Regions from separate parts of the Myceligenerans crystallogenes genome, predicted to be linked through region 3. Evidence: predicted binding sites of a transcription regulator. Region 3 holds the regulator's gene; each other region holds the start of a gene.
What was found. Region 3 encodes HrcA, which represses chaperone genes, less so after heat shock. Its sites were predicted from a motif close to TTNGCACTCGNNNNNNNCGAGTGCNAA; they were not measured.
Positions count from the first base shown of each region.

Region 1 (7,338 bases), on a different contig from region 3:
TCGCCGCCGAGCAGCGCCTCGATCTGGGGCAGGAAGTCGCCGTCGTGGCTGGCCAGGAGGACGTCACCGGGGCGGTCGTGCAGCGCTTCCAGCGTGCGCTGGATACCGACGTCGACCACCTTCTCGTTGCCCTGCGCCGCCAGCGGGACGGGCCGGTAGCCCATCGCGAGCAGCGCCTGCACGAACGGCATCGGCATCTGGCCGCTGGTCGCGTTGAGGAAGAAGAGCGGCACGACCTCCTGCGACCACACCTTGCTCGCGAAGTCGGCGATGCGGTCCCAGCGCGGGCGTTCCTCCGGCGCGGGACGCCGGTTCAGCACGTTCATCCCGAGGGTCGCGTCGATGTTCTCGCCGTCGACGAGGAGGTAGGTACGACGCGGTATGGCCTGCGATGACGGTCCTGACATGGTGTCAGCGTAGCCGCCGGATCACGCGAGGGAGCCAAAACCTCGGCGTGGGTTCGGACTCGAGTGCTATGCCGCCCAGCGGCATGCCGTCGGGAACGTCCTGCGCGGAGGCGTCCTGGACCGCGCGGTCCAGGGCCTGCTGGACCTCGAGGTCCGCCCGGCAGGCGAGGTCGAGCGCGGCAGGCAGGTCGGTGCGCGCCCCGGACCGTTCCCGGGCCTCGGCCGCGAGGCGCGTCGCCTCGTCGAGGTGGGTCCGTGCCTTAGGGCCGACGACGGCGCGGCGGGTGGCGATCAGGGTGGCCGCCTGGGGCAGCCGCACGTCCAGGCGGCTCAGGGTGTCGCGCAGCAGGGCTGTCGCACGGGCGTCGACCTCCGCGGGTTCGCGGACGCCCGCCAGCGAACGATCCAGCGCGGCCTCGCTCGCGGCGATGCGGCCGAGCAGGGTGAACGGGTCGGCGTCGTCGCGGGTGATCTCGACCTGCTTGAGCGCGGCCCCGGCGGCGGCCCGCGCCATGGTGACCTGCGGGTCGTCGCCGGCGAGACGTTCCGCGTCGGCCACGTCCTGCGTGAGGGAGGCGATCGCCTTGTCGAGCCGGGGCGCGACGTCGGCCAGGTCGGCAGACGTCCGCACGAGCGAATCCAGCAGCAGTTCCGCCTGTTCCAGAGCGGTCTGCGCGCCGCGCGCGGCGGCGGTGGCGAACCTCCGGTCCCGCGCGGAGGCGGCCTCCCTGCCCGCGTCGATGGTCCTGCGGGCATCGTCGACCAGGCGATCGGCTTGGTCACCATTGCTCGTGACCACGCGGAGGGCCTCGGCCGGGAACTCGTCGTGCAGCGCCCGGATGTCCTTGCGGGCCCGCTCGATCCGCCGGTCCAGCCCTCCGGCCCGCTGCCACAGCGCGTCGAACGCCTCGGTGGCACGGCTCTTGTTCAGCACCCGGACGTCGTCGAGCAGCAGGGTCCCGGAGCCGGACGGCGCGGACGCCTCGCCGGCCCGGGAGGGCACCGGTTCCGGGCGGACGGCGGGCGGAGCAGGCCGGGCGACCTCCGCCGCCCCGTCGTCCTTCTCCGCGACGAGGCCGGCATCGGCCGCGAGGACCGCGGCCGGCAGCGTCTCGCGGGCAGGCACGGAGGCGTCCCGCCCCTCGGCGTCCGACGACGTCGTCGTCCCCCGTGCCCTCGTGCTCCGCACGATCCACCAGGCCACGAGCCCGACCGCCACCGCGCCGAGCGCGGCCCACAGGATCCACCGGCTGGATCCGCTCGACTGCTGCGTGACGAGCGCCGCGCGGGCGGCGTCGGTCGCGGCCTCGGCCCACTCGCCGTCGGCGACTGCGGCGCTCGACGCGGCGAGGATCCGCGCCTGCTGGTCGGTCGTGACCGGGCCGTTCACGTCGACGGACAGGCCCTGCACGCGGTCCTCGGTCGCGACGGCCAGCAGCAGGTCCTCGGGCGCGAGGCCGGACTTCGTCGCAGTCGCGTCCGCCCAGTCCTCCGGGTCAAGGCCGTCGAACGTCTCCAGGTAGACCACGAAGAGCCGCAGCGAGGTCTCGTCCTCGAGCCGGGTCACGGCGGCGGACACCTCGGCGAGCTCGTCGTCGGACAGCACCTCGGCGTCGTCCACGACCGGGCCGTGCACGGAGATGGGCATGGCCGACGGCAGGATGTCCTGCATGGTGGCGGCCTGGACCTTGGCCGACAGCAGGGCCGTGCCCGTGGGCGACGGCGTGGGTCCGGAGGTGGCGGTCTCCTCCTCGGCGAGGACGACGCCGGACGCCGCCGCGGCGGGCCCCGGACCGTCGAGCGCGATCGCCGGGGCGGGCAGCCCGAGCGTCATGCCACCGGCGACGACGCCCGCGAGGACGAGCCGGCGCCACCGCGGCGCACTCTCGTGAACAGCTGCGAGGGTATCCGGAATATGCGGATGATCTGCAGGAGCGGAGGAGTCGGTCACGAACCGATGGTGACCCCGCAGGACGACGGCCGCAAATCGGAACGCCCGAAAGGTGCGCTCCGCGACGGTGGGTCTGGTCACCCCCCTGGCTCACACCGCACCCTGCGGGCATGGCAGAGGCCGCCCTCCCACGGGGAGAGCGGCCTCTGCAGCGGTAGATCAGGCCCTGCTGATCCTCCTCGGACTCCGCTCCGGGCGCAGGCCTCGTACCTCGGCCCGCACCCTTCGCTGCGCCCTTCGTCAGATCAGAAGCCCATGCCGCCCATGTCGCCCATGCCGCCGCCGTCGCCGCCCGCGGGGGCGGACTTCTCCGGCTTGTCGGCCACGACGGCCTCGGTGGTGAGGAACAGCGCGGCGATCGACGCGGCGTTCTGCAGCGCGGAGCGCGTCACCTTGACCGGGTCGTTGACACCGGCGGCGAGCAGGTCCTCGTACACGCCGGTGGCGGCGTTGAGGCCCTGGCCCGCGGGGAGGCTGCGCACCTTCTCCGCCACGACGCCGCCCTCGAGGCCGGCGTTCACGGCGATCTGCTTCAGCGGGGCGTCGATGGCGGCGCGGACGATGCCCGCACCGGTCGCCTCGTCACCCTCGAGGTCCAGCTTGTCGAACGCGGCGGCGCCGGCCTGGATGAGGGCCACGCCACCACCGGCGACGATGCCCTCCTCGACGGCGGCCTTCGCGTTGCGCACGGCGTCCTCGATGCGGTGCTTGCGCTCCTTGAGCTCCACCTCGGTGGCCGCACCGGCCTTGATGACGGCCACGCCGCCGGCCAGCTTGGCGAGGCGCTCCTGCAGCTTCTCGCGGTCGTAGTCGGAGTCCGACTTCTCGATCTCGCTGCGGATCTGGTTGACGCGGCCCGCGATGAGGTCGGCGTCGCCCGCACCCTCGACGATCGTGGTCTCGTCCTTCGTGACGACCACCTTGCGGGCGGTGCCCAGCAGGTCGAGCGTGGCGTTCTCCAGCTTGAGACCGACGGTCTCCGAGATGACCTGGCCACCCGTGAGGATGGCGATGTCCTGGAGCATGGCCTTGCGGCGGTCGCCGAAGCCCGGGGCCTTGACGGCGACGGACTTGAACGTGCCGCGGATCTTGTTCAGCACCAGGGTCGCCAGGGCCTCGCCCTCGACGTCCTCGGCGATGATCAGCAGGGCGCGGCCCTGCTTCATGACCTGGTCCAGGATCGGGAGCATGTCCTTGACGTTCGAGATCTTCGACTCGACGATCAGGACGTAGGCGTCCTCGAGCACGGCCTCCTGGCGCTCGGGGTCCGTCTCGAAGTAGCGGGCGAGGAAGCCCTTGTCGAAGCGCATGCCCTCGGTGAGCTCGAGCTCCAGGCCGAAGGTGTTCGACTCCTCGACGGTGATGACGCCTTCCTTGCCCACCTTGTCGAGGGCCTCGGCGATGAGCTCGCCGATCGCGGGGTCACCGGCGGAGATGGCGGCGGTGGCGGCGATCTCCTCCTTCGTCTCGATCTCCTTGGCGGAGTTGAGCAGCTGCTCGGTGACGGCCTCGGTGGCCTTCTCGATGCCGCGCTTGATCGCGATCGGGTTGGCGCCGGCGGCGACGACGCGCAGGCCCTCCTTGACGAGCGCCTGGGCGAGCACGGTGGCGGTGGTGGTGCCGTCACCCGCGACGTCGTCCGTCTTCTTGGCGACCTCCTTGACGAGCTCGGCGCCGATGCGCTCGAACGGGTCCTCGAGCTCGATCTCCTTCGCGATGGAGACGCCGTCGTTCGTGATCGTGGGGGCGCCCCACTTCTTGTCGAGCACGACGTTGCGGCCCTTGGGACCGAGCGTCACCTTGACGGTGTCGGCGAGCTGGTTGAGCCCGCGCTCCATGCTCCGACGAGCTTCCTCGTCGAACGCAATCATCTTGGCCATGGGGATGGATCCTCCGCTGGTGGCGTACGTGAGCCGGCTCGGCGCCCGCGACGGACGGCCCGCCCCGGAGCGATCACGTCTCGCCCCCGAACGAACCTCACCTGTCGGCCCTTCTGTCACTCTCAGCCCGAGAGTGCTAACCCATTATTGGCACTCTCCCCCCGAGAGTGCAAGCAGACGATTCCCCTGCGCGGCGCGTGACCGTGGTCGGCTCGTCGTCGCATGATCGGCGGACCGGGGAGCCGATCGTGCGACAACCAGCCGATCACGAACCCTCTGGGGCGAGACTCGGCGGGCGGCGGATCTCGAACTCGCGCAGGAGGACGCGGCGGGCCGCGTGCCAGCCCGGCATGCCGTGCACGCCGGGGCCCGGAGGAGTCGCCGCGGAGCAGAGGTAGACGCCCTCTACGCCTGTGGCGTACGGATCCCAGCGCCATCCCACCGCGCCGGGCGCGGCGAGCATCCGCGGCATCGTCGCCACGCCCGCGCCGATGTCCCCGCCCACGTAGTTGGCGTTGTGCGCGGCCATCCGCGCGGCGGGCACGCATCGGGCGGCGACGACGACGTCTCGGAACCCCGGCGCGAACCGTTCGATCTGCCCGACGACGGCGTCCGCGACGTCCTGCTCCGACCCGGCCGGCACGTGCGCGTACGCCCACAGCGGCCGCAGCCCAGCGACCTCCCGGGCCGGATCGGTCACGGCCGGGTCGCTCAGCAGGCACACGGGCCGCCCGGGCAGCCGCCCGGCGGCGACGTCGGCCTCGGCTGCGGCCAGCTGCTCGCGGGTCCCGCCGAGATGCACGGTCGCCGCGCGTCCGACGTCGTCCACGGCCCACGGCACCGGGCCGGACAGCACGAGATCGACCTTCGCGGCGCCGCCGCCGAAGCGGTGGCGCCGCAGCGCGGCACGCGGCCGCGCCGGCAGGCGATCACCGAAGACCTGTCCGACGACGCCGGGCGCCGTGTCGAACAGGTACGCGCGGGCGCGCGGGAGATCGGAGCGGCTGCGGACCGGACGGGAGGTCTCGATCTCGCCGCCGTGCGCGTGCAGGTCCGCGACGAGTGCGTCCACGATCGCCTGCGAACCACCGACCGGGAGCGCCCAGCCGCGCGGCGCATGCGCCAGCGCCCCGAGCAGCAGGGCGGTCCCGGCCCCCGCGAGGGACGGCAGGGGCGTCATGACGTGCGCGGCGACGCCGGTCAGCAGCGCGGGCGCGACGTCGCCGGCGAACCGGCGGCCCCAGGCGGAGGTGCCCTGCTCGATCAGGCCCGGGCCGAAGTCCAGGGCGGCGCGCGCGATCGTGGCGAGGCGCCCTGGGGTGAGGCCGACCGGACCCGCCAGGCCTCGCTTGTCGCTCATCGCGAGCGCGGTGACGGCCTGCCAGTTCTCGGCGAGCGGCGCCAGGAGCGCACGCCACGCGGCGCCGTCGGAGGCGCTACCCGCGGTCCCTTCGGCCGCGAGCCGGGCGACCGTGCGGTCGAGGTCGCGGTAGGCGATCCCGGCACGCGCCGCACGCGATCCGGGGCGGGGATCCAGCGGCTGCGCGTACGAGACCTCCGGCGTCCGCAGCTCGATCCGGTCGGCCAGCCCGAAGGCCCGGAAGAACGGCGATGCCCACGCCATGGGGTGCACCGCGGAACACAGGTCGAACCGGAGCTGCGCCCCGGTCGCCGCGTCGGCGCCGAGCACCGGCCACGACGACTCCCCCGGCCCGGCGGGCGCCGACCCGGCGAGCTCCGCCCCGCCGAATGTCCGGGCCCCTCCGCCGGCCGTGGCCTGCTCCTCCAGCACCCGCACCCCGAGCCCCGCCCGCGCCAGCGTGACCGCCGCCGCGAGCCCGTTGGGCCCGGATCCGACGACGACGACATCGAGCGTGCGCATGCCCTCATCGAACCACGAGGAAACAGAAAGGGGCCGCGGCCGCTTGGTGCGGCCGGGCCCGCAGCGTCGGTCCAGCCGGGTGCTGGGGACGTCGCACGTCGTCGTGCATCGGCAGACGACCAGGTGACGGGACGGGCGGCGTGCGGGTCTTGGGCCGCGCGCCGTCCCGTCGATCGGGGAAGACCAGCCAGGGGGAAACCGGTCCGGGCTAGGTCAGAGAGGACGGACCATCTCTGCCTGCGGGCCCTTCTGGCCCTGCCCCACTTCGTACTCAACCGCCTGTCCCTCGTCGAGGGTGCGGTAACCGTCGACCTGAATCGCGCTGTAGTGAACGAACAGGTCCTGCCCGCCGGCGGTCGGGGTGATGAAGCCGTACCCCTTCTCGGCGTTGAACCACTTGACGGTGCCCTGGGCCATGCACTTCTCCTTGCATCTCGCAAACGGGTCGGTTCGACCCGCGGTGATTCGAGGTTAGTGCGCCAAGTCACACTATGGAAGGGGTAAATCGCTATTTGACGGATTCCGCGCAGGGCGAACGCCCAGGTCAGGGGTTCGCCGCTGTCCGACGCCGCCCGGCGGAGCGCCGTCTGACGCCAGAAGGTTGCCTCAGGAGGGGTGAATTGGGCAAGGAGTTCGGCGAGATCTGGCGGCTTGCCTGGATTCGACGAGCAAAGACAAGATGGTTGACCCTGGCATCCGACTGACCTCAGGAATGCAAATGTGCCCGCACCGGAACCGGAGCGGGCACATCGTGAGAACAGTCGATCGATGTCAGCCGGCGACGCGTTCCAGACCGGCCGTAGAGAGGCTTAGCCGCCTTGGGACCTACTGGGGTGCCGTGAACATGAAGACCCAGGCGGCTTGATCCGAACTTGTCACGGCATCATTCATGACGACGTTCGAAGCCGGAATCCCGAGCACCGCCGCGAGGGCCTTGCCCTCCGCCTCTCGATCCTTGCCGTACCAGACGGTATTGGCCGAAAGCCCGGCGACGTCCACGCCCTCGGGCCCTGTTTCCAGGCTCACCTCGATGTTCGAGACGCCGCCCGCCTCAAGGTTCGTCGCCGTCGTCGCCGCCAGCTGGTCCACCGTTCTACCGGTGTTGAACACCATGTACGACGCCGCCGGGTCCATCTTCGCGACGAGTTCCTCGGTGCTCGGGGCCTTGGGCTTCGGGCTGGACGAGGGCTTGTCCTTCGGCTTCTCGCTCACGGGGGC
Region 1 covers NZ_BAAANL010000003.1:161,293-168,630, reverse strand. The annotation lists gene ABD208_RS08410 (NYN domain-containing protein) at 1-407, opposite strand, end outside; gene ABD208_RS08405 (TPM domain-containing protein) at 412-2,358, opposite strand; gene groL (chaperonin GroEL) at 2,604-4,238, opposite strand; gene ABD208_RS08395 (phytoene desaturase family protein) at 4,504-6,120, opposite strand; gene ABD208_RS08390 (cold-shock protein) at 6,334-6,537, opposite strand; gene ABD208_RS08385 (hypothetical protein) at 6,946-7,338, opposite strand, start outside.
Region 1: groL (chaperonin GroEL) is a predicted target of HrcA. The motif match lies at 4,386-4,412, and genes of this name have one in related genera.

Region 2 (7,338 bases), on a different contig from region 3:
CGGCCCGCACACGCATGCACCGTGGGGCAGGGCCGACCGAGTCGCAGGCAACAGGCATGCCGGCGCAACCGGCATTTGCCTACCGACCCACCTCAGGCGGTCCGGAGGGTGTGGCGAATTTTCGCGGCTTGTTTGCGGGTGCGGTCGGAGCTGATCTGGTCCAGGACGGGTAGTGCGGTGTTCCAGGTGCTGGTGGCGGCTGCGGGGTCGGCGTTGCGCCATTGGGCGTGTCCGAGTTCGGCCATGGACAGCGCCCAGATGCGGGCGTTTCCGGCAGGGTCCCAGATCCCGGTGACCTCGGTCAGGAAGCTCGCGGCCTCGGCGGTGTCGTTCATCGCGGTGAACGTCTTGGACGACTGGCGCAGTACCGGTCCCTTGTGCGGTCCCCACTGGGCAGCCCAGCGCGGGAACTGCTCGCTCACCTCGGCGTTGAGCGAGGGCGCGCGGGCAATGGTGCGTGCCGCGGCGGCGTGTTCGCCGGTCTCGGCCTGGCAGCGTGCGACGACCAGGTAGAACAGTGCTTCGGTGTCCGGGTCGAGCCTTGCCTGCCGGGCGCGGTCGCGGCTGGCTTCGGCGAGCCGGACCGAGTAGGTCTTCTGGCCGACGTCGCAGCCCTGCAGGGCCAGGATCCGCAGCACGAATGCTTCGTGTCCGGCGTCGCCGGATTCGCGGGTCAGGTCGAGCGCGGACAGGTAGTACCGCTGCGCGAGCCCGTCCAGGCCCGCGTCGTGTGCTTTCCAGCCTGCGAGGTAGGCGACCTCAGCCGCGGCGGAGAACGCGTCGGCTCGTACCTGCTCGGAGATGAACCGGCCGCGCAGGACGGCGGCGACGTCGGTCGCGAGGAACTCCGCGACCGCGGTCCGGCCCACGCCACCGCCGAGAGTCTCGTCCACGGCGATCATCGAGTCGGTCATGCGGCGCAGGGCCTCGATGGTTGTGGCGCCGGTGGCTGAGGTGTCGGTGTGGGCGGCCAGGCGCGCGAGGTCGTCCCCGCCGGCTAGTGCGAGGGCTCCGAGGCCCGCGGTGTAGGCGGCGGTGCGGATGAAGGACCGTCTGTCCACGTCTCCTCTTCCCACGTGCTCGAGGTTGGCGATCGGATCCAGGATCCCGGTGCCGAGGTGCCGTTCGTAGGCGGCGACCAGCTCGGGGGTGATCCGGCGCTTGCCCTGTTCAGCATAGGTGAGGGTGGTCTTGCCGAAGTGAGTCAACGCTGCCATCTGCTCACGGCTCAGACCTGCGGCTTCACGGGCCAGGCGCAGCCGCGCTCCTGTCGTTGTGACCGGTTGTGACCGTGCCATCTGTTCCGTCTCCCCAGGTGAGCCGACATTCTGAGGGTACGGACCCGCCGACGCCGGCGAAAGAGGGCCAGCGGCAGGAAAGCCGAGCGAAGGAGATCGAAGATGGCAACACCACAGTGGGCCGACGCGATCGATCACGGCCGAGCCCAGATCGCCCCGGACGCGCTCATCCACCCCACCGCCGTCCTGATCACAGCCGACCGACTCGGCCGGCACCGGCCCGTGGTCATCGGTGCCGGAGCGCGCGTCGGAGCGTTCGCCGTCGTGCACGGCGGGACCCGCCTCGGCGACGGCGTCGAGATCGGGCACCACGCGATCGTCGGGGAACCCGAGACCAGGTACGCGCTGCGCGGCCACCACGACGGGCACGGCGCGACCACGATCCTGCACGATGGCGTCGTCCTGCGCGCCGGCGCGGTCGTCTACGCCGGCGCGCGGATCGGTGCCGAGACCGTGATCGGGCACAGCACGCTACTGCGTACCGGCGTCGTCGTCGGTGCCGGCAGCCAGCTGGGGCACCTGATGACCGTCGAGCGCGAAACCCGGATCGGGGACCGGGTGCGCTGCTCCCCGCTGACCCACCTGACCGCGCGCATGCACATCGGCAACGACGCGTTCATCGGCGCGCGGGTCGCCACGATCAACGACAAGCACCTCATCTGGCGCGACCCCGACCACCAGGAGCCGCTGCGCCCGCCGCGCATCGAGGCCGGCGCGAAGGTCGGCACCGGGGCCGTGCTGCTGCCCGGCGTCATCATCGGCGTCGGCGCGCTGGTCGGCGCGGGCTCGGTCGTCACCCGCGACGTCGCCCCCGGCGTCACCGTGTTCGGCAACCCCGCCCGCCAGAACGCAGGCCGGTCATGACCGGCCTGGACTGGCTCCAGGCACTACGCCCGAGCCTCGACCTCGACCTCGACCCTAACCTGTGGGCTGGCTGGCAGCGCCTGGACGCCGCGCTCGACGACGTCGCCGTCGGCGACCCCGGGCCGGGCGATCCCGCGGCACGGTCGCGGTGGCTGCGCCGCGTCCGGACCCAGCTCTCCACGCACCACGGCAGCGGGCTGTGGCAGGCCGGAGCACAGTTCCTCGCCGGATACCGCGACCTGGACCTGCGCGAGGCCACCGGTACCGGACACGGGCAGATGATCCTCGATCACGCCCCCGGCCCGCTGGCCCGCAGCTGGGCGGACCGGCTCGCACGCGGGGCACTGGTCGGGATCGCCGCGACCGAGGCGCACGGCGGCTCCCGCATCCAGGAAATCACCACCACCGCCCACCCACTGCCAGGCGGGCTGTGGCGGGTGAGCGGGAGCAAGTGCTGGGTCTCACGCCTGACCGAGTCCGACGCGTTCGTCGTGTTCCTGCGCGACCCCGCCGGAACGATCTCCGCCGTCGTCATCGACGCGACCGCACCCGGGCTGGTCCGCGAACCCCGGACACCCTCCGGGCTCGGCGGCTGGTCGTGGGGCATGCTCACGTTCGACGCCGTCGACGTCGACCCCACCACCCAACTCATCGGCGAGGCCGGGCAGGGTCTGCGGATCTTCCGCGAGCACTTCACCCGGTTCCGGCCCCTGGTCACCCTGTGCGCGCTCGGCACGGCCGCCAGCGTGCACGACCGCGTACGCGGGCTCCTGGCCGACCGTTCGGCCCGTGGCGTCATACCGCGGATCCGGGACAACGCGCTGATCGCACTCGGGTCCGCCTGGGCGCAGATCAACGCCGCAACCCTGCTCGCCCTGCACGCCACCCACCCCGACAGCCACGACCTTGCCGCCCGGCTCGGCAAAGCCCACGGCGTCGACACCGCCTGCCGCACCACCGAGGCCCTGGCACCACTTGTCGGCGCGGTCGGGTTCCAGCACGACCACCCCATCGCCAAGGCCCGCACGGACCTGGCCGCACTGCAGTACGCCGACGGGATCCACGACTCCCTGTACCGCTCCGGCGGCGCCGAACTCCTACGCGCGGCCACAGGAAGACCGCGCCTGCAAGCCGCCTGAAACGGCGGGCGGTTACTCGGGCGGCTTCACGCCGACCGGGTAGCCGTTCTCCAGCTCCACCACACCACCGCCCGCGATCGCGCCGAGCGCGGCCTCCACACGACGCGCGACCAGCGGACGCATCCGCTCACGCACCTGCACGACAGTGCACCACGCCCACGAGCGCAGCTCATCGTCAGCTAGACAGATCGACGCGGCCTGTTGCTCGCTCAGCCGGCCACCGTCGTACACGAAGATCAGACCCTCCGTACGACCCTCCAGAGGCGGCACGTAGTCCACCGCGACCAGCCGGCCCGGCTCGACGACCAAGCCCAGTTCCTCACGCACCTCACGCCCGGCCGCGTCACGCGGCGACTCGTCCACCTCGACCGCGCCGCCCGGCGCCTCCCACACCTGCTTGTACGTCGGCTCGCACAACAACACCCGGCCCGCACCGTCGGTGAACACCATCGTCGACGCCGACCGCTTCCGCGGAACCGACCGCGTGTGCTCCGCCGAACCAATGCCCTTGCCCGAGGGCTGCTCAAGAATCGTCGCCATCCCTCGAAACTAGCCCCACCACGACGAGCGCGCCGCCACCGCCCTGACATCCCTACGGCGCCTCCACCAGCTAGACGCGCAGCGAACGTAGACCCCTACCGGTGACGTCAGGCGTCACGTCCTACTCGTCGTTCGCCGCGACCGGGCCTCCTCCCGCAAGATCTTCCTCTGTCGAGCCCACGTCAGATCGGGTACGACGTCTCACTGCCACTGGCATCGTCACGAGATAGAGAGCGAACCACCAGACGAAGAGGTTGGTTACGGTCTCCACGGCATCGTCGGTCAAGACTCCGTGCGCTACCGTGTTTCGCACGTTCAAGCCTGCCGGGCCTTCGAACATCATTCGGAAGTACAACGTGAGGTCCGGTCCGAAGACCTGCTCCATCTCGTCCTTCCGAACCAAGGTGGACAGGCCCACCTCGTTCTCGACGCTGTCCTCCTTGTCGATCGTCGTCGTTGCCACACCGTGGAACTGGAGATGTGTCCGCACGAAAGCCTCGATCTGGGGCACCAGGATGTGGATGCCCGCCGCGATGTCACCCTTGTAGATGCACCAGAGGCCATGGGTGAAGAGATAGCGATGGTCGGCCGGAACCTGCCCGCACTCCGCAACGAGATCGGCGAAGTCCTGCTCCCGCAGGGCATGCTCGGCCTGGACTACCGCGAGCGCGGGCGCCAGGCCCTCACGAACCGTTAGTGCGGCCATCAAGTTGAAGGCGCGCTCCATGACCCTCCACACAGGTGCCCGGACCCCGTGAATCTCGTCATCCGCCCTCGTGACCCGCGCCTTGCGCCCTTCGGGGGTCAGGCTGACGGACTCGAACAGGCTGCTGATCGAACCTTCCTCTGTGGCCTGTGCGACATCGAACAGTTCCGCGTATGGCCGGGCGGGGAACAGGGTTCCGAGCACGACAAGTACGTCACCTCGGTCGCATCCGGCGATGCGCTGTCTCGTATGCTCTGCCATCTTCTCGCCGTCGGCGGGAAACTCGGTCCGGATCGCCGTCAGCTCATCGTTAATGCTCGATGTCGCCGTCTTGTGTCGTGCACGGAGCTGCAGTTCGAGGTCCGCGATCCCTAGCCGCTCGCGCTCCTTCCGTGGGATCTTCCGGAACGTCTGGAGCGCCTGTTCGAGGCAGCGAGCTGCAAGCATCGCACTAGGCCTCTCGCCACGCGCATGTTCCTCGCTCTCGGCCATCCAAGACTGCACGATGCTGTACAGCAAGTCAGCGCGGGTCTCTTCTTTTCGCAGCCGCTGCGCCCAGGCTTTGGCCGCTTCGAGGAGATCTCGCTCTTCTCCCCCTGAACGCGCCTCCGCCAGTGCCGCCAAGCGCTCCAGGAGCGCGAGCCCATCAGTCGCCGGCACCCGCGCCCCGAGCAGGACGTCGCTCACCTGGCCCGCAAAGGCGAACTGCTCAGTTACCAGAACCGCATCATGCAACGCCTGCTGCAGCTGATGTCCTTCAGCTAGGTTGAGCCGCTGAGAAAGATCGAGCGCACGTTCCCAGGCTGCTGCCCCACCCTCGAACCAAGCGTTCTCGTCGACAGGGATGCCCGCCCAGGTCACCACAGCGGTACGGGCGGCGAGATGGTCACGATTCTTGATCCACAACACATCACAGATCCTGGCGCGAAGCCATGGGGAGCCGATCTGGTCGCGGATCGTCGCCAAGAAACCGATCTGCTCCTCTGTCAGGTCCTCAGGCATCGCGGTACGTCGCCCGTCGACGAGCCAGATAGCGGCCCGATACGGTTCCGCGGCATCTAGTGGCTGCGCGAGGTCGTAGGAGCAGATGTCGGCCAACAGCGCCTGGACGTCACGTTGGTCATCGTCCGCTTCGGCTGGCACGGAGCGAAGGTCTCTCTCCATGTCGTGGAGATCACTCGGAGTCCCCTCGGCCTTGCTGACCTGCGAGGCAACCGCTCGGAACGCTTCGACCGTCAAAGTCATGGAGAGACCATAATCTCGACGGCCAGCCAGGTCACGCGATTTGACGATCGTTGGCACTCTGCGCTGACCAACGCCACTTATGGCAGCGGATCCGAGCCGTGCTCGCCAGGCCGGGTTGAACCGGGAGCCAAAGTGACAGCTCTGGGCGGTCGGAATTATTGGAGTGCGGCCGAATCCCCCAGCGCGTGTCCTGGGGGCACTCGCCAGCCACGCGGGCCAGTCGTTCCCCTGACTCGGCGCGTCCGTGACCATGAGAGAGGCTGCTTGTGGCACCCTGACATCGTGAAATACGTATATGGGACGTCGTGGGGCGAGATTGGAACGACTCCACGCGGGACGGCTTGGCGCATGCTGAGGGCATTGCGCCAGGATCCACCCGGCCTGGCTCGCCGTGACCAGGAGCGACGCATGTTGTTCTCCGCCGCGCTGGAGCAGGCCGAGCAGTTCTTTCGTGCAGCGGCGGCGGTCGGTCCAGAGACGCGAGCGCTGCTCGTGTTCTATGGTCTCGCTCAGACTGGCAGAGCGCTGAGGGCGGTGGCTCAGGAGGATTCCGACTGGCACCGATCGGGAGGGCATGGACTGACCGTGGTAGGTGCGTCCATCGGCGATCACCTATCTCAGGCTCTGGTTATGGACCAGAAGAAGGGTCACTTTCGCGATGTTGCGGCCGCTCTCGGCCGCGCGTCGGTCCCGGAGGAACAGACGGTCGGTTCTCTTTCTCGATTGCTCTCCCTCGGTACCCGGTTCGCGCTGGACAGTCCCGAGCATGCGCATATGCCTCTTCGTCTGGAGCTCACAAGCCCAGAGCAAACGAAGGTGGGTGGCTCACTGCGGGCAGATCTTGCGGTGCCAGCGGCAACTTGGGCGATGGAGCTGCCGCCCATTGGCAAACGCCTGGCCAAGCACTACGACGCCTATCGCGCGCATGTGCGAGAGCAACTACAGCAATACCCCACGTTGCGCGATGCTGAACTGTACGACCCGACACCAGAACACTTCGATCTCCGAGGAGGAGGCGGCACTCGCTGGGTCGGGCTCGCCTGGCCGGGGCGCAGACACCCTGGCTTTGAAGACTCGGGCGCCCCCCTCCACGAGTTCAGTGACGACAATGGACGCTCGGTCTTGATCTACCCCCGCGGCGCGGGGGCCGACCTTGCCGTCCATCCGTACCTGCTGTGGTGGGCTGTCCTGTTCGCGATGGCGCATCATATCCGATACGAACCGACCAAGTGGGCGGCCATGGTCGACGTCGACAGAAGCGACGAGGCTGTGACGATCGAGCACATAGGCGAGTACGCCCTCAAGGCCCTACCCGAACTGATTCACCGAACCCTGGTTCGAACGGAACCAGAGTAGTGCACTCCGACCTGCCAAACGGACAACCTCCATTGCCTTTTGGCAGTTAGCCCGGGACGGTGGAGCCATCGCGGAGCGTTCCTGGCCGTCGAACAGTCAGAGCTGGGGCGGCTGCTAGCTTCGATCGAGCGCGTCCTTGATCGCTTTCGTGACGGTCTCGCGTGCCGGCTTCTCGAAGGCGTCGTCCATC
Region 2 covers NZ_BAAANL010000002.1:628-7,965, reverse strand. The annotation lists gene ABD208_RS04710 (helix-turn-helix domain-containing protein) at 93-1,298, opposite strand; partial or broken gene ABD208_RS20455 (hypothetical protein) at 1,401-1,610, shown strand; partial or broken gene ABD208_RS20450 (DapH/DapD/GlmU-related protein) at 1,821-2,135, shown strand; gene ABD208_RS04700 (acyl-CoA dehydrogenase family protein) at 2,159-3,301, shown strand; gene ABD208_RS04695 (NUDIX domain-containing protein) at 3,314-3,841, opposite strand; gene ABD208_RS04690 (DUF4209 domain-containing protein) at 3,963-5,792, opposite strand; gene ABD208_RS04685 (YaaC family protein) at 6,201-7,148, shown strand; gene ABD208_RS04680 (hypothetical protein) at 7,263-7,338, opposite strand, start outside.
Region 2: ABD208_RS04690 (DUF4209 domain-containing protein) is a predicted target of HrcA. The motif match lies at 5,843-5,869, and genes of this name have one in related genera.

Region 3 (7,338 bases):
GAACCCCTACGGCCAGGAGCCGGTGCAGCCCGGGCCGCAGGCGCCGGATCCCGATCCGTACCGGCAGCACCCGCAGTACGGGCAGTACGCGCCGCCCGGGTACCAGTTCCAGGCCCCGGTCCCGACCGGGCCGTCCGTGCCGTGGGCGCCGCCGTCGATCGGGGAGTCGCACGGGTTCGCGTGGCGGTCCTTCGGGCGGAACGCCGGCGTGTGGATCGTCATGGTGCTGCTGCTGGGCGTCGTGACGATCGGCGGGTTCTTCGTGGCGAACCCGTGGTTCCTGCAGACCATGTCCGAGATGTTCGACGCCGCGGCGAGCGGGGACCAGAGCGCGAGCCTGCGGATGAACGCGGAGATCGAGGAGCGCGCGACCTCGCCGATGTTCCTCCTGACCAACGGCGTGCTCGGCGTCGTGGCGTCGGTGGCGGGGATGACCCTGTACGCGGGGGCGCTGGCGTCCACGCGCAGGCAGCGGATCGGGTTCGGTGACTTCTTCGGCCTGCGGAACTGGGGCGGGATCCTCCTGCTGACCGTGATCGTGGGCGTGGTGGGCGCCGTCGTCGGCATGATCCCGTTCCTCGGGGACCTGCTGGGGATCGTCGTCGGGTTCCTGCTCGTGGCCGCGCCGTACTTCGTGCTCGACAAGCAGCTGAACGCGATCGAGGCGATCGGCGCGAGCTTCAAGCTGGTCACGTCGAACCTCGGGACCGGCGTGCTCGGCTACCTCGTCTACATCGGCTACACGTTCGCCGGCGCCTGCCTCTGCGGCCTCGGCCTGTTCGCGACGTTCCCGTTCGCCGTGATCTTCGGCGCCCACCTGTACCGGCGCCTGCAGAACGAGTCGATCGAGGCGGACCAGAACCCGACGCCGGCGTACTGACCCCGGCACCGGGCCACACGCCGCATTGTGCCGCATTCGGGGGATACGGTGTGAGTTCCGGTCGCGGGGCGCGGCAACCCAGGTGAAAGTGGCTCGGGAAGAAGCTCCTTCACCCGGAAGGCGGTCCCCATGAGCGAGCGCATCGCGCCTGGTCCCTTCGAACCGTCCGAGCCGGCGGACGTCCCGGCCGCGGCCGGGACGTTCACCGTCGGCGAGGCCCTCTCGTTCGCCTGGCAGAAGTACACGGGCAACGCGCTGCTGTGGATCCTGTTCGTGCTGCTGCTGGTGGTCGCGAACCTCGTGTTCAACTCCGGCAGCCTCAGCACCGACAACGTCGCCGAGGTCCAGCAGTCGATGCGGAGCCCGGGCGAAGCCGGGTTCCCGGCCTTGGTCCGGGCGGTGCTCACGTTCGCCGGGACCGGGTTAGGCCTCGTGCTGGGCCTGATCGGCGTCGTCGCCTCCGGGATTCTGCAGGGGATGGGAACGGCGGCCGCGCTGGACGAGGCCGGGGGTGCGAAGCCCACCTTCGCCGGGCTGTTCCGGCCCCGGAACCTGGGCATGATCGTCGTGGCGGCACTCCTGCTGGTCGTGGCGCAGGCCGTGGGCGCCGCCCTGTGCGGCATCGGCCTGCTCGTCGTGGCGGTCTTCGCCGTGTTCACCTACCAGGGCGTGATCGACAAGGACCAGAATGCGTGGGCGGCGTTCACCGCGAGCTTCCGGCTCGTGGGCCGGAACCTCGGGCCGGTGCTCCTCCTGGAGCTCGCCCTGCTGGGGATCAACGTCCTCGGCGCGCTCCTGTGTGGCCTCGGCCTGCTGATCACGATCCCGGTGACGCTGATCGCGCTGGCCTTCGCGTATCGCCGGCTGGCGGGCGGCCCGGTCGTCGCGTGAGCCGGCCCGAGCCCGGCGGAGCCCGGGACGGCACGTGGGACACCGACGGGACGGCACGCGTACGGCACGAACAACGGCGCGGTGCGACAAGGCTTCGTTGCCTTGTCGCACCGCGCCGTGCACGGTTCCGGCCCGGCGGCCGGTGCAGCGTCCTACTTGATGAGGCGGATGTTGACCGGGTAACGGTAGGGGAGGCCCTTGCCGCACTCGACGGCGGCGAGGATCCCGAAGATCACGCTGGCGATCCACACGAGGAGGGGAACGAAGGAAAGGAACCCCAGGGTGACCCCCGTGAGGATCCACGCGGCGACGTAGGCGATGGCCAGCGTGATCTGGAAGTTCAGGGCTTCCTTGCCCTCGGCGTCGACATAGCGGCTGCGCTCGCGGAACACGAGCCAGATGACGAGCGGCGCGAGGAAGCTGAGCAGCACCCCGCCGAGGTGGGCCAGCACCGCCCAGGTCCGCTCCTCGTCGGGACGCAGCGGCACGGGGGCGTAGGGCTGCCCGGGCGGCGGCGTGCCGTAGCCGGGCTGCTGCGGAGGAACGCCGGCACCGGCCGGCGCGTCGTAGGGGGGCTGCGGACCCGGGCCGGGCTGAGGGCTCGGCTCGCCGCTCGGGTTCTGAGGCGTCTCGGACATGCACGCAGCCTAGGGCTTCCCAGCCCGGATGCTCGGATTTCCGGGACCCAGTGCGATAACGATGCGGCGCACCCGGACCACCTCGGACTGCCGGTGCCCGGGGTCAGGCCGTGCCCGGTGCCGTCACGAAGTCGATGAGCTCCTCCACCCGCCCCAGCAGCGCCGGGTCCAGGTCCCGGAAATCCCGGACCGAGCGCAGGATCTTTTGCCAGGCCCGCGCCACGTCGGCCTGCGTCTCCGCGGGCCAGCCCAGCTCCCGCAGCACACCCAGCTTCCACTCGACGTCCCGCGAGATCTCGGGCCACCGGGTGAGGCCCAGCCGCTCGGCCTTCACCGCCTGCCACACGTCCACGTAGGGATGCCCGAGGATCAGCACCGACCCCGCGGGAACCTGCCGCAGCGCGTCGTCGGCGATCCGCCGTTCCTTCGAGCCGGGCACGAGGTGATCGACGAGCACCCCGACCCGCCGCTCGTCGCCGGGGTCGAACGCCGCGAGCCGGTCCGCGAGGTTGTCGACGCCGTCGAGCAGCTCGACCACGACACCCTCGACCCGCAGGTCGTCGCCCCACACCTGCTCGACGAGCTCGGCGTCGTGCCGCCCCTCGACCCAGATCCGCGAGCCGCGTGCGACCCGGGCGGGAGCGTGCGGCACCGCGACGGACCCGGAAGCCGTGCGCGCCGGCGTCACCGGCGACGCCTTCGCGACGGGCGCCGTCAGCTCGACCGGCCGCCCCTCGACCCAGAACCCCGGGCCGAGCGGGAACGACCGCAGCCGGCCGCGCCGGTCCTCCAGCACGACGACGTGCATCCCGCCGGACTTCTCGACCCGGACGACGGCGCCGACCCACCCGGTCTCGACGTCCTCGACGACCAGCCCGGTCTCCGCGACGACGGGTCGGGTCTCCGGCCGCTTCCGCCCGCGGTGCGCCCCGGGGAACTCCGGGTTCAGGACATCGGCCCCATAACGATCCAGACTCACGCCCCGATGCTAAGCCGCCCGCCCGCAACCTGCCCCCGGGCCACGCCGCTACGGTCTCAGGCCGCGCGCGACGGGTGCGTGGTCCAGCCCGTCGCCGTGCGCGGGGCCGGCCTGCCGTGCTCCTCCCGGCGGGCGTCGCGCGCCGAGCCCGGCGCGGGCCGTGCCGCTTCCTTCCGTTCCGCCGCGTGACGTGCCCGCTCGTTCCGCCGGTCGGTCTCGGCCTGGCGGAGCTTGTACTCGTCGTAGCTCGAACTGCTGAACATGGTGCCTCCCGTGCCTCCGGCCGGTGGTCTCCCGGCGTGGGTACCACGTTCCTCGCTGAGGTAGCGGGCGGGGATCGGGCGGTCGGCCTATCTTCGCCCGCGGGTTCGCGGGGTCTCCCGGCCGCGTCTAAGGCATCGCCCCAGAGGCGGGTCCGGCCTTGCCGTGGCCCTGCCGGTGCCCCGCCGGGGCCGGCCGGGCACGGGCCGCGAACTTGCCCCGTTCGAGACATGCGCCGGAGCTCGGCGTGTCCGAACCGGTCCTGGTGGGTAACGTCTTTCCATGGGGCACCTCCTCATGAACCTCGGCGTCGGGGCCGCGCATGCCGCGGCCCTGGGCATCCGGCGTCTGCCTGACCTCGTGCTGCGCCGGCTCGCGGGCGAGCCGCACGTCATCGACGGGCAGACGCTGTACCCCGAGGTCCGCTTCGCGCAGCGGCTGGGTGTGCTGCGGCCGATCCCCGACAGCACGGTCGGCTACACGCGTGCCCGCGTGAAACGGCAGGCGAGGGTGGTGGGCGAGCGACCCGCCGTCGGCCGCGTCGAGCAGTTCACCGTCCCCGGCCCGCGCGAGCGCCTCACGCTGCGCGTGTACCAGGCGGACCCCGCGATCCCGCCGGACGGCGTCCTGGTCTGGTACCACGGCGGCGGCTGGGTGGTGGGCGGGCTCGCGACGGCCGACCCGGTCTGCCGGTTCCTGGCCCGGTCCGCCAACCTCGTGGTGGTGTCCGTCCGCTACGGCCTCGCCCCCGAGCACCCCTTCCCCGAGGGGCTGGACGACGCCGTCGCCGCGTACCGCTGGGTGCGCGCCAACGCGCGCCGGTGGCGACCGGAGCTCGGGGGCCTGCCCGTCGCCGTCGGCGGCGACAGCGCGGGCGGCAACGCCGCCGCCGTCGTCTCGTTCCTCACGAGGGACGACGACGGCCCCGGCGGGCCCGGGACGGGCGCGCCCGATTTCCAGCTGCTGCTGTACCCGGTGACCGACGCCACGACGACCTACCCCTCCCGCAGGCTGTTCGACGGGTACGGGCTGCCCGCCCGGCGCGTGGACTGGTACCTCGAGCGCTACCTGACGGACCCGGACCAGGCCAAGGACCCGCGCGTCTCGCCGATGGTCGCGGAGGACCTGACCGGCGTGGCTCCCGCGCACGTGGTGGTCGCCGGGTTCGACGTCCTGCGCGACGAAGGGCTGGCGTACGCGGACCGGCTGCGGGAGTTCGGCGTGCCCGCCACGGTGCAGGTGGCGAGCGGGCACATCCACGCGTTCGCCAACGCGACCGGCGTGAGCCGCAACGCGCGGCGCCATCTGGCGCGTGCGGCGCGCGTCACGGAACAGGCCCTGGCGCGGCGCTTACGGAGTGTCAGTCCGCCCAAGTAACATTGGCACTCGGAGATCGAGAGTGCTTGGGCGGAGGTGACCCATGAGTGATACGCGGCGGCTGGAGGTACTGCGGGCCATCGTCGAGGACTACGTGCACACGCAGGAGCCCGTCGGCTCGCGCGTGCTCACGGAGCGTCACCAGCTGGGCGTCTCGCCCGCCACTGTGCGCAACGACATGGCCGCGCTCGAGGAGGCCGGGTACATCGCCCAGCCCCACACCTCGGCCGGGCGCATCCCCACGGACAAGGGCTACCGGCTGTTCGTCGACAAGCTCGCCGAGGCCCGCCCGCTGACGCTGCCCCAGAGGCGGGCCATCGAGAAGTTCCTGTCCGAGGCCGTCGACCTCGACGACGTCATCGGCCGGGCCGGCCGCCTCATCGCCCAGCTCACGGGGCAGGTCGCCGTCGTCCAGTACCCGTCGCTGCGGAGGTCCGGGCTGCGGCACCTCGAGCTCGTGCCCACGGGCCAGGACCGCCTGCTCGTCGTCGTCATCACCGACAACGGCCGCGTCGAGCAGCGGTTCCTCGACGTCCCCGACGACGTCGACGAGGGCACGCTCGGCGAGCTGCGCGCGCGGCTCAACGCCGCCGCCGCCGGTCGCCGGCTCACGCAGATGGACGTCGCGTTCCGCGAGGTGGCCGACGTCGTCGCCCCCGAGCACCGGGCGCTCGTCACCGCGATCGGCGAGGTCGTGACCACCGCCCTCGACCAGGAACAGGAGGAACGCCTCGTCATCGCCGGCCAGGCCAACCTCGTGCGGCCCGGCATGGACTTCGAGCAGGGGCTCAGCCCGCTGCTGGAGGCGCTCGAGGAGCAGGTGGTGCTGCTCGGGCTGCTCACGGAGATGACCTCCGACGAGAACGTGGCCGTGAGCATCGGCCACGAGAACCGCGTCGCCGGGCTGTCGCGGGCGTCGGTGGTCAGCACCGGCTACGGGTCCGACGGCGACACGGTGGCCCTGCTCAGCTCCATCGGGCCGACGCGCATGGACTATCCCGGCACCATCGCCTCCGTGCGCGCGGTGGCCCGCTACCTCTCCCGGGTGCTGCCCACGTGAGCACCCTGCCCCCGACCTTCCAGCCCTCCGGCCTGGTGCACCCGCGGATCCGGATGCCCCGTGGCAGCCGGGTGCCGCTGCCTTCCGACCCAGAGCGAGCGAAGAGAGACTTGTGACCGACTACTACGAGATCCTGGGCGTCCCGCGGGACGCCACGCCCGAGCAGATCAAGAAGGCGTACCGCAAACTCGCCCGCACCCTCCACCCGGACGTCGCCGGGGCCGAGGGCGAGGAACGGTTCAAGGACGTCGCCCGCGCCTACGAGGTGCTCTCCAGCCCGGAGAAGCGACAGCAGTACGACATGGGCGTCGACCCGAGCGCCCCGGGCGGCGGCGCCGGCGGCGGATTCGGCAACGGGTTCGGGTTCCAGGACATCTTCGAGACGTTCTTCGGCGGCGGCCAGCCCACCGGCCCGGTCCCGCGCGCCCGGCGCGGCAACGACTCGCTGGTCCGCCTCGACATCGACCTGGCCGAGGCCACGTTCGGCGTCAAGCGCGAGCTCCAGGTCGACACGGCCGTCGTCTGCTCCACGTGCACCGGCGACGGCGCCCGCCCGGGCACGACGTCGCGCACGTGCGACGCCTGCCACGGGCGCGGCTCCGTGCAGCGGGTCGCGCGCTCCTTCCTGGGCCAGGTCATGACGACCGCGCCCTGCTCGGCCTGCGGCGGCTTCGGCACCGTCATCCCCGAGCCCTGCCCGGACTGCTCCGGCGAGGGCCGGGTGCGCTCGCGGCGAACCGTCACCGTGAACGTGCCCGCGGGCGTGGACACCGGGACGCGGATCAAGCTCTCCGCGCAGGGCGAGACGGGCCCCGGCGGCGGCCCGGCCGGCGACCTCTACGTGGAGATCCGCGAGAAGCCGCACGACACGTTCGTGCGCCGCGGCGACGACCTGCACTGCACGCTCCCCGTCCCGATGACCGCCGCCGCCCTCGGCACGGTCCTCGAGCTGGACACGCTCGACGGCGCGCAGGAGATCGACATCCGGCCCGGTACCCAGCCGGGCCAGGTGGTCACGCTCAAGGGCCTGGGCGTCGGGCACCTGCACAACGGCGGCCGCGGCGACCTCAACGTGCACATCGAGGTCCAGGTGCCGACGTCCCTCACCGACGAGCAGACCGACCTGCTGAGCAAGCTCGCGGCCCTGCGCGGCGAGGAGCGTCCCGAGCCCCGTCTGGCCGCGGCGCACCCGGGCGTGTTCTCCCGGCTGCGCGACAAGTTCTCCGGGCGCTGACGGGCACGCGATGAGCGC
Region 3 covers NZ_BAAANL010000005.1:338,234-345,571, reverse strand. The annotation lists gene ABD208_RS14050 (hypothetical protein) at 1-880, shown strand, start outside; gene ABD208_RS14045 (hypothetical protein) at 1,010-1,771, shown strand; gene ABD208_RS14040 (DUF4870 domain-containing protein) at 1,924-2,409, opposite strand; gene ABD208_RS14035 (DUF3097 domain-containing protein) at 2,513-3,388, opposite strand; gene ABD208_RS14030 (hypothetical protein) at 3,445-3,651, opposite strand; gene ABD208_RS14025 (alpha/beta hydrolase) at 3,932-5,026, shown strand; gene hrcA (heat-inducible transcriptional repressor HrcA) at 5,070-6,086, shown strand; gene dnaJ (molecular chaperone DnaJ) at 6,199-7,320, shown strand; gene ABD208_RS14010 (16S rRNA (uracil(1498)-N(3))-methyltransferase) at 7,331-7,338, shown strand, end outside.

Region 4 (7,338 bases), on a different contig from region 3:
CAGCCCGGGCAGCTCCCGCCCGTGGTCCAGCTCGGTGGACAGGTGCTCCACCAGGCAGTGGGTCAGCGCGGCCAGGGCCAGCGTCTCGGTGACGTTCGTCGGGCCGTCGCACACGCGCACCTCGATCGTCCCGTACTGCGGCGAGGGCCGGACGTCCCAGTGCAGCTCGTTGAACTCCTGGGCGACGCCGACCCGCCGCATGTCGTCGGCGTAGGCCTCCAGCTCCTCCCACTCCGTGATCGGATAGGGCAGACCCGCGGTCGGCACCTGCTGGAACAGCATCGCGCGCGTCGACGCGTAGCCCGTGTCCGCCCCCGCCCAGTAGGGGGACGACGCCGACAGCGCCTGGAGGTGCGGGTAGTACATCAGCATCCCCTGGACCAGCGGCAGCACCTTGTCGCGGTCCTCGACACCGACGTGCACGTGCAGCCCCCAGGTCACCATCTGCCGCACGAACAACTGGACCCTGTCCACCAGGCGCTCGTACCGCGTCTTGGGGGTGACGAGCTGGTCGTCCCAGTGGGCGAGCGGGTGCATGGCCCCGCCGATGACGACGGCGCCGCGGTTGCCCGCCGCCGTCGCGACCCGGCCGAGGAGCTCGCGCAGCTCCGCGCCCGCGCCGCCGACGTCGTCGCACACCCCCGTGGCGATCTCCACGGTGTTGCGCAGCAGCTCGACCTTGATGCGCGGGTCCGCGCCGTGCGGCGAGAGCTCCTCGACCACCTGCGACGCGATCTGCGACAGCGCACCGGATGCGGCGTCGACCAGCCCGATCTCCCACTCGAGACCGATGCTGGAGCGCCGTGACATGCCGAACGGCAGGGGCGTGGTCCCCTTCATGCCGCACCTCGCATCGGTTCGACGAACAGGATGGTCTGGGACCCTGCCACGCGCGTGAGAATGATCGTCGCCTCCTCGGTGCCGGTCAGGACGAGCTGCTTGCGCAGTTGCTCGGGGACGACGGCGGTGCCCCGCTTCTTGATCGTCACCCGCCCGACGTCGCGCTCGCGCAGGTAGGACTTGAGCCGCTTGAGCCCGAACGGCATCGTGTCCAGGACCCGGTAGCCGGTCGCGATCGGCGCGGGGCCGGTGACGCCGTCGCCCGCGTCGTCGCGCGGCGCCGCGGCGTCGTCGGTGGTGATGTAGGCGATGGTGGGGTCGACGAGGCGGCCGCCGAGCTCGGCGGCCGCGTGCGCGACGAGGCCGGCGCGGATGACGGCGCCGTCGGGTTCGTACAGGTACTGCCCGACGACGCCGACGGGCGCCTCGAGCCCCGCGCCGTCCGGGTGGTCCGAGGCGCGCAGCACGCGCGTGCTGGTGTGCTCCTTGCCGTCGCCGTCGACGCGGGTGCGCACCACGAGAGCACTGCGGCCGGGCCCACGGGGCGCGAGCGGACCGAACCACAGACCGGCCTCGACGACATCGTTGTCGACGGAGACCCACTGCGTCTCGGCCTCGTCCGGGAGGCCCTCGTGCGGGATGCCCGGGCCGACCTTGACGCCCAGGGCGGGGACGATCTCGCGCAGGGCGAACACGCGGTCGAGGGCGGGTTCGTAGCTGCGCGGGTCGAAGATGCGGCGGCTGCCGCCGTCGCGACCGCGGGTCCGGCGGGCCGGGTCGGCGAAGACGCCGTCGACCCCCTCGGCGCGCAGGTCGACGGCGAGGCCGTCGGCGTGACGTGCGTCGGCGTCCGGGAACTGGCGCAGGTTCCAGGCCGCGATGCGTGCGGTGACCTCGTCGAGGTCCGTGGCCAGGACCCGCAGGCCCGCCCCGGCGAACGCCATGGCATCGGCGCCGATGCCGCTGGTGAGGTCGGCGACATGGGTGACACCGGCCGCGGTGAAGCGGTCGGCGTGGAGGCCGGCCACGCGCAGGCGGGTCGCCTGCTCGAGGCCGTCGGCGGTGAACAACATCCGCTCGGCGAGCTCGCCGAACTTGGTCCGCGCCCTGGCGCGCAGGCGGGACTGGGTGAGGGCGGCCGCCGCGAGATCGGCGGCGATGCCGTCCTCGCGGAGCTTGGTGGCGGTCCGCATCGCGGATCGCTCGTCGTAGGGCGGGAGTGCACCAAGCAGCGCCCGTCCTTCAGGGCTGAGAAGTTTGCTCAGAATCGCCGCATCCATGGGCAGATCTTTCCATGTGGGTCCTGGTCATGGCGAGAGGCTGGGGAGAATTTTTCTCCGTTGTGGTGTTTGAGCTGCGCTCGGGCCGGGTCGGGACCGGCTGGACCGGGTTGGCACTCGCCTTGACCGAGTGCTAATCGCCACCTAGATTTGGGATGTCATCGTCGCACGGTCCCGCGGGTCCTGCGACGGTGCCGCGAGATGTTTCGTGCCCGCCGGCACCCGCGACGACGGCGCGCAGCCGAACGCTCGAGCTGAAGACAACCCGTCACAGAAAGAGGAGGTCCGACGTGTCGGTCCCCATCAAGCCGCTCGAGGACCGGATCGTCGTCAAGGCCCTCGAGGCCGAGACCACGACCGCTTCCGGCCTGGTCATCCCGGACACCGCCAAGGAGAAGCCCCAGGAGGGCGAGGTCCTGGCCGTGGGTCCGGGCCGCGTGAACGACGCGGGCAACCGTGTTCCCATGGACGTCGCCGTGGGTGAGAAGGTCCTGTACTCGAAGTACGGCGGCACCGAGGTCAAGTACGCGGGTGAGGAGTACCTCGTGCTCTCCGCGCGCGACATCCTCGCAGTGGTGGCCGGCTGACCTGTTCGGCCGGACGACGAGGGGCCCCGCACCGTCATGGTGCGGGGCCCCTCGCGTCCTTCACCCCGCGGTCGTCCGCCACCCCCTGGCGCGAACGTGTTCAGGGCCCTGCGATCGTGTCAGGCGGTCACCGCCGTGGCGGACTTGCCGGCGAGGATCGCGGACCGCTCGTCCTCGCTCAGACCGCCCCACACCCCGTACGGCTCGCGCACGCGGAGTGACTGCTCGCGGCACTGCATCATCACCGGACACGACCGGCAGATGGCCTTGGCTGCTTCGGCTCGACGTCGACGCGTGGACCCGCGCTCGCCTTCCGGGTGGAAGAACAGCGTGTCGTCCGCGTCGCGGCATGCCCCCTGGTACTGCCACTCCCACAGCTCCATGACCGGGCCGGGGAGTCTCGAGATCTCCGTCATGCCGAACAACCTACAAGTTGTGCAGAAGTTGTTCAAGGGGCGAATCTGCGCCAGCCGCATGCGTTCAGGTGAGGCAGAACCGCGCCACCTGTGACGAGGTTCCCAGAAGTTCGCCCTGAAACATGCGGAGATAAACGACGCACCGGGCGGATCGGTGGCGAAGGTTTGCCCGGCTCGGCAGAATCAGGTTCATGACATCGACGCGGCCTGCCCAGAGTCAGGGCGGGTCCCGCCCGTCGAGTCCCGGACTGGCCGTGGCCGCGGTGGCCAAGCGGCTGGGTGTCGCGCCCGCGACGCTGCGCACCTGGGATCGCCGTTACGGGCTGGGCCCGTCCGGTCGCACCGCGGGCTCCCACCGCCGGTACACCCCGGATGACGTGGCACGACTCCTGGTCATGCGGCGCCTCACCCTCGAGGGCCACGCCCCGGGCGAGGCGGCGCGCGCGGCCATCGAGGCGAGCGAGGAAGAGCTGGCCATGGTCCAGTCCGACGAGGCGGCGGAAGCCGGGCGCGACGGCGGGCCGGCGTCGTCCGGCGGGCCCGGGAACGACGACCGGGAGGGCGCCGACGGCGCTCGCGCGGCGGACGGCGAGACCGCGGCCGGTGCGCAGCCCGAGCCCGGTTCGCGTCGCGGGCACCTGCGTGCGCTGCCCGGCGGCGGGGAGCCGGCGCCGCGCGAGCAGGGGCGGCCCCGCCAGATGCACGGCGCGGCGTGGTCGGGCCGGGTCTCGGCGCTCGTGGACGCGGCGATCAAGTACAGCCGGACGGCCTGCGACGCGCTGCTGCGCCTCGGCCCCGACGACGACCCCTCGGCGTGGTGGACCGACCTGGTCGAGCCCGCGTTCGACCAGGTCGCCGTCCGGACCGTGCTGGCGGGGCCGGGCGAGGTGCCGGAGATGGTGCTGGCCGCCGCCGCGCTGGCCTCGCTGCGCAACTACACCGAGGAGTTCGAGCGCGAGATGGTCGAGGCGGGCGGCCCGCCCGCGAACCACCCGAGCCGGATGCGCAAGATCGTGCTCGTGTTCGCCGCCCCGGACGAGCTGGTCCCGCTGTCGGCGCACGCCCTGGCGGCGTCGCTCGCCGCGAAGGGGACGATGGCGCGGATCGTGACCGGCCCGGCGAGCGTGCACCGCTCGGTGGAGCTGGTCACGATGGTGCGCCCGGCCGCCGTCGTCCTCGCCACGACGCAGACCCGGCCGTCGCTCGACGTCGTGCACGCCGTCCACGAGGCCTACCCGGACCTGCCGCTGCTGGTCGGGATGCGCGCGGACGCCGCCGCCGGCGACGTCCCGTTCGGCCCGACGGTCCAGCGCATCCGCAGCTTCAACGGCCTGCTCCACGAGGTCCTGGCCGTCCTCCGGTAGCCCGGCGGGCCCGTGCGGCAGCCCCGCCTGCCGGACCACCCGTGCGGGTGGCCCGCATCACGGCGGCCGCGGAATATCCGCGGGGCCCCGGACGTAGACTCGGTGCATGGAGCCCACCACTTCCTCGCGCGACCCGTTCGGGTTTCTCGGCCTCACGTACGACGACGTCCTGCTGCTGCCCGGCCACTCGGACCTCGCGCCGTCGGACATCGACACGACGACGCGCCTGACGCGCGAGATCTCGATCCGCGTGCCGCTGATCTCGGCCGCGATGGACACCGTGACCGAGTCGCGGATGGCGATCGCGATGGCGCGCCAGGGCGGCATCGGGGTGCTGCACCGCAACCTGTCCATCGAGGACCAGGCGATGCAGGTGGACCTCGTGAAGCGGACGCAGACGGGCATCATCTCGAATCCGGTCACGATCGGGCCGGAGGCCACCCTCGAGCAGCTCGACCGGCTCGCGGGCGAGTACCGCATCTCCGGGTTCCCCGTGGTGGACGCCGGGAACCGGCTCATCGGCATCGTCACGAACCGCGACCTGCGGTTCACGCCCGTGGCGGAATGGGCCTCGACGAAGGTCGACGAGGTCATGACGTCCCGGAACCTGGTCACGGGAACCGAGGGGATGTCACGCGAGGACGCGACGCGCCTGCTGCGGCAGCACAAGGTGGAGCGGCTGCCGCTGGTCGACGCCGACGGCAGGCTCACCGGGCTCATCACGGTGAAGGACTTCGTCAAGGGCGAGCAGTTCCCGAAGGCGTCGAACGACGGCCAGGGCCGCCTCATGGTGGGCGCGGCGATCGGGTACTTCGGCGACGCGTGGACGCGAGCGACGACCCTGATCGAGGCGGGCGTGGACGTGCTCGTGGCCGACACCGCCCACGGCAACGTGCGGATGCTGCTGGACATGGTCAAGCGCCTCAAGACCGACCCGGCCACCAGGGACGTGCAGGTGATCGGCGGGAACGTCGCCACGCGCGAGGGCGCGCAGGCGTTCGTGGACGCCGGGGCCGACGCCGTCAAGGTGGGCGTGGGGCCCGGCTCGATCTGCACCACCCGCATCGTGACCGGCGTGGGCGTGCCGCAGGTGACGGCCGTGTACGAGGCGTCGCTCGCCGCGCGGCCCGCGGGCGTGCCGGTCATCGCCGACGGCGGCATGCGGCACTCGGGCGAGATCGGCAAGGCGATCGTGGCGGGGGCCGAGGCCGTGATGCTCGGGTCCATGCTGGCCGGCACCGAGGAGGCGCCGGGCGACACGATCCTGGTCAGCGGGAAGCAGTACAAGTCCTACCGCGGCATGGGGTCGATGGGCGCGATGTCGTCGCGCGGGAAGAAGTCCTACTCGAAGGACCGCTACTTCCAGGCCGAGGTGTCCAGCGACGACATGATCGTGCCGGAGGGCATCGAGGGGCGGGTTCCCTACAAGGGGACCCTGGCGACCGTGGCGCACCAGCTCGTGGGCGGGCTGCACCAGACGATGTTCTACACCGGGGCGCGGACGGTTCCCGAGCTGCAGGCCAAGGGGAGGTTCGTGCGGATCACCTCGGCGTCGCTGCAGGAGAGCCACCCGCACGACGTGCAGATGACGGTGGAGGCGCCCAACTACTCGGGGCGCTGAGGCCGAGCCCGGGGCCGAACGCCCCGGGCTCCGCTCAGCTCGCTGACTGGACCGGCCAGAGGGGGGAGGCGCCGGGGCCTTCCAGGCCTTGCTCCGTGCGCCAGTCGTTGAAGCCGTTGGCCCAGGCGGCGTGGGCTCCGGCCTGGCGGTGGTGGAGGTCGACGAGGTGGCTCTCGTCCAGTTCCGGGTAGCGGCGGACCAGGGCCTCGAGGAGGTCCAGGGTGGCCAGGACATCGACCTCGGCGGTGTGGAGCTCGCCGTCGGAGATGATGCCGTAGAGCTCGGAGAGGTCGCCCAGGCGGCGTTTGCCGGAGCGGTAGCGGTCCTTCCAGCGGTCGATGACCAGCGGGTCGAGGACGGGGCCCACCGAGTGGCCCAGGCGGTCCGGGAGGGTGGGCAGGCCGTGCCGCACCAGCTCGTGGTCCATGAGGGAGAGGTCGAACGCCGCGTTGTAGGCGACCACGGGGGTGCCCAGCGCGAGGTGCCGCGCCAGCTCGGCGGCGATCTCCTCCAGGGCCTCCGCGGGCTGCCGCCCGTGGGCGCGCGCGTGCTCCGTCGTGATGCCGTGGATCGCCGCGGCCTCCTGCGGGATCTCCACCCCCGGGTCGATCAGCCAGGTGGTGACCTCCGTGCTCACGCCCGGGACGCGGTGCACGAGCGCGGCCGTGACCACGCGGTCCCCCGTCACGTCCACCCCTGTCGTCTCCGTGTCGAAGCCGAGCAGTGGCCTGCGGATCCAGCCGGGTCCGATGTCCGGTCCGTTGTCCATGGTGGGCTCCCTCCACTCGCGCCGTGCCAACTAGCACGAACCATGCCACCCGACACTGACATTCGGTCTCAAGCAGGGCCGATGTCCCCGGAAGACGGCCTCGGGAAGGCGCCCGGCCCCGGTCGCATCGCGGACCCGACGGCGCGTCCCGGTCGCCCTGAGTAGGCTGTCCCGGTGAGTAACGAGACCGAGATCGGACGTGGCAAGCGCGGGCGCCGCGCATTCTCCTTCGACGACATCGCCGTGGTGCCCTCGCGCCGCACGCGCGACCCGGAGGACGTGTCGGTCGGCTGGCAGATCGACGCCTACCACTTCGACCTGCCGATCGTCGCCGCGCCGATGGACTCGGTCATGAGCCCGGCCACCGCCGTCGCCCTCGGCGAGGCGGGCGGGCTCGGCGTGCTGGACCTCGAGGGCCTGTGGACGCGGTACGAGTCGCCCGAGCCGCTGCTGCGCGAGAT
Region 4 covers NZ_BAAANL010000001.1:499,163-506,500, forward strand. The annotation lists gene ABD208_RS02065 (glutamate--cysteine ligase) at 1-840, opposite strand, end outside; gene ABD208_RS02070 (class I SAM-dependent methyltransferase) at 837-2,120, opposite strand; gene groES (co-chaperone GroES) at 2,411-2,707, shown strand; gene ABD208_RS02080 (WhiB family transcriptional regulator) at 2,827-3,123, opposite strand; gene ABD208_RS02085 (MerR family transcriptional regulator) at 3,315-4,487, shown strand; gene guaB (IMP dehydrogenase) at 4,594-6,108, shown strand; gene ABD208_RS02095 (exonuclease domain-containing protein) at 6,143-6,877, opposite strand; gene ABD208_RS02100 (GuaB3 family IMP dehydrogenase-related protein) at 7,052-7,338, shown strand, end outside.
Region 4: groES (co-chaperone GroES) is a predicted target of HrcA. The motif match lies at 2,231-2,257, and genes of this name have one in related genera.